DNA from 3 places in the Cyclobacterium sp. L-R genome. Region 3 is predicted to be linked to each of the others. Evidence: riboswitches for the same ligand, from Rfam matches in the RefSeq annotation. Region 3 holds a riboswitch; each other region holds the start of a gene.
What was found. A riboswitch is a leader RNA that binds a small molecule or an ion and turns the genes downstream of it on or off. The one in region 3 is predicted to bind thiamine pyrophosphate.
Positions count from the first base shown of each region.

Region 1: linked by a shared signal. The riboswitch ahead of thiS (sulfur carrier protein ThiS) and the one ahead of AC13EX_RS05720 (TonB-dependent receptor) in region 3 are both predicted to bind thiamine pyrophosphate.
Region 2: linked by a shared signal. The riboswitch ahead of AC13EX_RS01535 (class I SAM-dependent methyltransferase) and the one ahead of AC13EX_RS05720 (TonB-dependent receptor) in region 3 are both predicted to bind thiamine pyrophosphate.

Region 1 is NZ_JBSXOH010000084.1:227,150-229,419, reverse strand. Features, by position in the region: gene thiC (phosphomethylpyrimidine synthase ThiC) at 1-640, opposite strand, end outside; gene thiS (sulfur carrier protein ThiS) at 709-912, opposite strand; TPP riboswitch at 1,004-1,103, opposite strand; gene AC13EX_RS16765 (hypothetical protein) at 1,473-1,730, shown strand; gene AC13EX_RS16760 (winged helix-turn-helix domain-containing protein) at 1,798-2,270, opposite strand, start outside.
Region 2 is NZ_JBSXOH010000023.1:35,790-38,059, reverse strand. Features, by position in the region: gene AC13EX_RS01540 (D-arabinono-1,4-lactone oxidase) at 1-778, opposite strand, end outside; TPP riboswitch at 947-1,042, shown strand; gene AC13EX_RS01535 (class I SAM-dependent methyltransferase) at 1,114-1,836, shown strand; gene AC13EX_RS01530 (AIR synthase-related protein) at 1,837-2,270, shown strand, end outside.
Region 3 is NZ_JBSXOH010000050.1:34,469-36,738, reverse strand. Features, by position in the region: gene AC13EX_RS05725 (fatty acid desaturase family protein) at 1-1,054, shown strand, start outside; TPP riboswitch at 1,104-1,200, shown strand; gene AC13EX_RS05720 (TonB-dependent receptor) at 1,283-2,270, shown strand, end outside.

The sequences.
Region 1 (2,270 bases), on a different contig from region 3:
TAATCATTGGCTCATTTTCGGGGTGATTGATATTGGAAGGAATAATTGCTCTTCCACGCGCCACTTCTTCCATTACAAATTCTGGAGTAATGGCTTTTGGAATGCTCGCCCCAAAACTATTCCCAGGGTGTTGATCTGAAATCTGTTTGATTTTTTCCAGTTTCTGATTTTCACGAATGGCGATAAACTCCATCTCAGGTGTAATGATGCCTTTCCGTGCATAGTGCATCTGGGTAACGTTTTTTCCAGGTTGCGCCTTTAAAGGTTTTCTATTCCTTTTGAAACGCAGCCCATCCAATTTTGAATTTTCTTCCCTTTCCCTACCATAGGCAGAAGAAAGCCCCCCTAATTGCTCGACATCTTCCCTGCTGGAAATCCAACTGTTTCGTAAAGGCATAAGCCCCTTACGCACATCAATCTCAACTGAAGGATCTGTATATGGGCCGCTGGTGTCATAAACAAGAACCGGTTCATTCTTCTCTACTTTTCCGTTAAATTTGTCCACAGTATCACTTAGGAAAATTTTTCTCATTGGAACCTTAATGTCCGGATATAATTCCCCACTAACATAGCTCTTTTCTGAATTTGGAAAAGGTGCACGACTAATGACGTGCTGGTTTGGCGTCTGGTCCTTTTTCATAGGTAGAATAATTTTTGTATTTGATAATTTCTTCTGCAGAAGAAACCTTCCGCAGCCTTCATTTTATATTACCCGCCCTGTGTTGCCCTTATCACAAGCACATTTTCACCTTCTGCCAAAGCACGACTGCTCCATTCATTTTTAGAGATAATTTCATTGTTAACGGCAACAGCGATTCCTTTGTCAGAAATATCAAGCTGCGTCAACAGGTCCTGAAGGCTAGTTTGTGAAGGCAAAGTATGGCGGGTATTATTTACGTTTACAGTTATCATTTTTGAAAATTAAATGGCTGTAAACCAGAGGGGAATCCCTATAGAAAAAGTATATACAAAAATCACCATTCCCTAAAGAATGACATGATACAAATGCAGAAAGACTTTTCCCTTCGCCGGTATTAGCCGGAATCAGGTTCAAAGGGTCTTATCTCAGCCAGTCCTAAAGACCAGCACCCCTAAAGTTTACGTGACCAAAGGTAGAAGAATTTTATAAAAATAAAAACACCAGTGTCTGAAAGAGATTTTAAAAACCAGGGTAAGCCTGCATAAGTGTAGCCCATACCTTTCTCAGCTGATGTCTTTTATTCTCATAAGAATGAAAAAAGATAACATTTTATATTGTTATTTAAATCTCTCTTCACCCCAGTTCAATGCTGTCCTAAATAATTTTTGATTTATCATTTGGTCTGTACTTGGATAGCAATTGGGCACCTCTTAAGTAGATTGAGAAAACAGATCCCAATGTACTACACTCTGGAGTGGTATGCCTGGTTCCATAAATGGGCTTATCAAGCCATTTATGCAATACGATTTTAACAAAAATAAAGGCGACCAGATTGGACAGATATCACCCGAATTTTGCTATTGTCTTTATGGCTTTGACCAGAAGGATGCAGATCAACGCCGTCCATATCTATATTATTACCGCATTTTTTAAGGTCTCCCCTCGCTGTGGTTTACGCCTTCCTCAGGCTGGTTTCGCAAAACACCCTTCTATTATTTCCAATTTGCAATTGGAAATGTACGGAATTATCAATGATCTAGGTCTATTTCTCCCAAATGCAAATAGTCCTGAAGCTCAGCGAATTTTGTAGAAATATCAACCTCCATAATTATCAATTTAAAACACCAGTTGCAGCATCAATATGTTTCCGGCACTTTTTAATTTACCTGAAGTACATACCCCCTACCTCGAATATTTTTGAGTTGAATATTCGGGTCTAGCAATAGCTTTTTGCGAAGTTTGGAGACAAACATATCCAGGCTTCTGCCCACAAATACCCCCTCATCTTCCCATATTTCTTTTAGCAGGTGGTCTCTCTCAAGCATTTCGTTTGGGTGCAAGGCAAATAGGGTTAGCAACTTATTTTCTTTTTGGGAAAGTTGGATTTCCTCTGTTCCAATTTTCAAAAGCTGTTTACTGTGATACAGTTCAAACTTCCCGATACCCACGGATTGACTATTGCCCATGTGCTTACTCTTGCTGGGCTTAAGTGCATTTTTATTGTATATCAACAAAAAGCCAAAGGCCAAAATCCCAATGATGATCGGTACAGAAAAGTTGGATACCCTCATTGTATTGTGATCAAACCGGATTTTGATGCTATAGCAATCTTTTGGCTGCAAACGTCCCT
Region 2 (2,270 bases), on a different contig from region 3:
AACCCCCTTGGTTGATCAAAGCAAAGCCATGATAGGTCAAAGCTTCTATTAGGTGCCTGATCTTGGTTCCTCCTCCAGTTTCAAAAAGGAAATGTTTTTCCACTGATTTTTTATTGCAAAAATTCACTTCTACATCAAAACCATCCTTGTATTCCTTTTTGATCCATTCCTTGGCAATCCGCTGGGTCATGTTCATGTTTTGGGTACAAACCAAAAAATCTTCACACTGGGCCACCGCCGTAAGGGCATGTCCGGAACCTACTGCACGTATTTTTCTGTTTTCTTTTTCTGCATTTTTCACCAACTCACTTACTTCCAACAAGCCTTTATAATCGTAACTATTGCAGGATTCATGTTTAGGTGAAAAATTATCAAATTCTCCATTTCCAAGTACAAAAAACTTCAGTGGCTCCGAAAAATGGTTGCCATACCAATTGCCCCATTTTTGCCTATGTGGTTTGTCTTTTTCAAACAATTCATCTTTGGTCAACTCCTTATCAAGAGACAATATCACCTTTTCATGATCGGCCATTTTTTTATTCAACTGGGATTCAATCAACCTTCTAATATACCTAGGGGTAACAATAAAATTAATGACACTTACCCAGCGATTTCTTTTTGTTCTGGAGCAATGATGAGTGAGGGCATCGTCCAATACTTCAATATGTGCCGGTACGTTCTTTCGGTTAAAAATCACCTGAACCAATAAGCCAAAAAGTACCCAAGACACTACTGTATTACCTTTCTTCCAGGTAATAAATTTTGTTAATGCGGACATGTATCTAATCTTCTATTTTAAAAATCATTAAACAACTATCTAATTTATCGAAAATATTAAAAAACCACATGATTTATGCTTTATTAATTTCAATTTAAAAGCAGTCTTAGTATTGGCATTGGAAAGACTGCTTGCTTTACATGGGTTATTCAATATCTTTGTGGCTGTAAAATATGCACGGGGTGCTTGACGAAAGTCAGGCTGAGATAATACCCGGAACCTGATTTGGATAATGCCAACGTAGGGATGCAAGCCAGATTTCCATTTGTAATTTGAAGCTACATTCTACTGGTTTTGTCCGGTCGGATGTTTTTTTTTTATAAACGAATTACAAAATGGAAATAGAAAAGCAAAAAATGGGGCTGATCCCTCAGCAACAAAGAAACTGGCAAAACAGACCCGAGTGGTTTTTCAACAGAGACCATACAGACACCTATGAACTTTGGTATGAAGGCCGCTACAAAAGGGCTGAGATTTGGCAGAAAAAAGTAATGGAACAGTTGGTAACCAAGGACAAAAGGGTGAAAACCTTATTGGAATTTGGTTGTGGCACCACCAGATTTACCAGGTGGTGGAAAGAAATAGGCATAGAATCTACTGGTGGAGACATCTCTCCTTTAATGCTATCTCAGGCCATCCATTTGTTTGATGGGGATCTGGTAATGGCTGATTCTCACCACATGCCCTTCAAAGACAATACTTTTGATTCCCTTGCCTTTATCACCACTTTCGAATATTACAAAGATCCTGTTAAGGTCATCCGTGAAGCAGCCAGGGTTGGAAAGTATGGGATTGCCATGGGTATGATGAACAAGAACTCCCCCAAAGTACTTCGCCGCAGGGTGCAACAAGTTTTTGGAAAGAACCCTTTTTATGTTACCGCAACATTTTACACCCCAAAACACCTTATCAGGATTATAGAGGAGGCCTTGGAAGGAAGAGATTACACCATTTCCTGGTCTTGTACCGGCTTACCAAAATGGTTTCCTGTTCAGCAATGGAATATGCCTTATGGAGATTTCTTTGGTCTGTATGTGCAATTTAACGACGTTGAATAGATGAGCGAAAAAGCCGGAAAGATTGATGAAAGATTATTGGGTGACTTTATAACCTCCAATTGTGGGACACCCAATAAAAAGGTACTTGTTGGGCCGGGTTTCGGTATTGACGTATCCATTGTAGAGTTGACTGAAGGACAAGCCATGGCGCTCACCAGTGATCCGCTTTCTCTAATCCCAAGCTTGGGCTTACAAGAATCCGCTTGGCTTTCTGTGCACCTGATGGCCAACGACATGGCCACTACTGGTTTCGCACCACAATTTGGGCAATTTGTATTGAACCTTCCTGCTACTTTGAGCCAGGCTGATTTCAAAATTTATTGGCAATATGTGCACGAGTATTGTTCCAAGTTAGGGGTTGCCATTACAGGAGGCCATACGGGTTTTGTAGAAGGTCAAAATTCTACTATCGCAGGAGGAGGCACATTTATATG
Region 3 (2,270 bases):
ATTCTCCAGACCTAAAATAACATTTCACCAGGATTTAAAATCCAGAGTGGCAGAATATTTTAAAGCACACAATCTAGCACGTTCAGGAAATTCCGAATTATTCGTAAAAGCGGGTATCATGGTCGTTGGATTTGTATTGTTGTACATTCACCTGGTCTTTTTTACACCGCACTGGATTTTAGGACTCGTAGAATGTTTGGTTTTGGGTGCATTGACAGCATTTATTGGTTTTAATGTAATGCATGATGGGGCACATGGGAGTTTTAGTGACCGACCTTGGGTCAATTCTCTGGCCGGAATGTCAATAAATTTTCTAGGAGCGAATGTTTTCATGTGGAAGACAAAGCACAATGTTGTGCACCACTCATTTACAAACGTAGATGGTGTAGATGATGACTTGAATGCCAGGCCATTTTTACGCCTTTCTCCAAGTCAAAAGAAATTTAAAATACACCAGTTTCAACACTATTATTTTATCTTCACCTATTCTTTATTGTACCTCTATTGGGTATTTTTCACAGATTACAAAAAGTACGTTACCGGAAAAGTAGGAATAGTGCCTATTCAAAAAATGAAAATGTCTGATCATATCAGCTTTTGGGCTTTTAAGGCACTTCATTTGGTGCTTTTTGTTGCCATTCCGGTTTATATGGTTGGATGGGGCCCATGGTTAGTAGGTTTTCTTGTATATGGCCTATTCGCAGGGCTAGTGCTGACACTTGTTTTCCAACTGGCACATAGCTTGGAAGAAACGGCTTTCCCTGTTCCTGAGCCTGTGTCCAATTGCCTTGAAGACGAATGGATGATTCACCAAATCAGAACAACTGCAAATTTTGCCACTGGATACAAGTTACTTACCTGGTTTTTGGGTGGGTTAAATTTCCAGATAGAGCATCATTTGTTTCCTAAAGTATCACATATCCATTACCCGGCTATAAGTAAAATCATTAAGCAAACCTGCAAGGATTATAACATTCCATACCTTGAGCATCAAAAATTAAGATGGGCCTTTAGGTCTCATTTTAGACATTTGAAGGGCTTGGGAACGGCCTGATCTAAAGGTCGTGATTTGTCATTTTAAATAATACCAGCTACATTTGTGGCAAGATCATTAGGGGTGCCTTAATATAACGGGCTGAGATCATACCCATATCACCTGATCCGGATAATGCCGGCGCAGGGAAATGAAAAATAGCTAATCGTACGTAATGCTATTGGGTAAACAACTAAAGGAGATTTGTCCCCTCATTTCTGCTATGTTTAACCAGAATAAATTATCAACATGAATCGTATTTGTTTTACAGCAATATTTTTATTGCTGTGCCAATTGTCTATTGCCCAAACCAGTATACAGGGAATAATCACCGATGCTGAAACTTCCTTGCCTCTTCCTGGAGCTACTGTTTACCTGGAAAACACCCAGAAAGGTACTGTAAGTGACCAAGATGGAGCTTTTCAGATTAATGACATCAAGCAAAAAGTGGCAAACCTACGCATAACCTTTGTAGGCTTTTCCTCCAAAAACGTAAGTGTAGCCCTTCCTCAGCAAGGAGATTTATTAATCGCCCTGAACCCAACCACCCTAACTGCTGAAGAATTTATTGTTTCAGGAACAAGGGCCTCTGAGACTACGCCCACTACCTTTCAGGTCATCAGTAAGGAAACACTTGGGAAGGACAACCTTGGGCAGGATCTGCCACTATTGTTAAATTATACCCCTTCCATTGTTACTCACTCAGATGCTGGAACGGGCGTTGGTTATACCGGTTTGAGAATCAGAGGAACAGACCAAACCAGGATCAACGTCACTGTTAATGGAATCCCATTGAATGATGCCGAATCTCATGGCGTGTTTTGGGTAAATATGCCAGATTTTGCCTCTTCAGTGGACAATATCCAAATCCAACGTGGAGTGGGTACTTCTACCAATGGGGCTGCTACTTTTGGTGCCAGCCTTAATATTCAGACCGACACCAAAAAGGAAGAAGCCTATGCAGAAACCGACAATTCCTATGGTTCTTTCAATACCCGAAAACATACCATTAAAGCCGGTACTGGCTTGATCAATGACAAATGGGCTGTAGATGCCCGTCTTTCTCAAGTTACTTCTGATGGATACATTGACAGGGCTTTTTCTGACCTTAAATCTTACTTTGTTTCCGGAGGCTATTATGGAGACAAGCATGTGTTTAAGCTGAATATCTTTGCAGGAGCCGAACAAACCTATCAGGCTTGGAATGGAGTACCGGAAAGCCTACTTAAAAGCAACA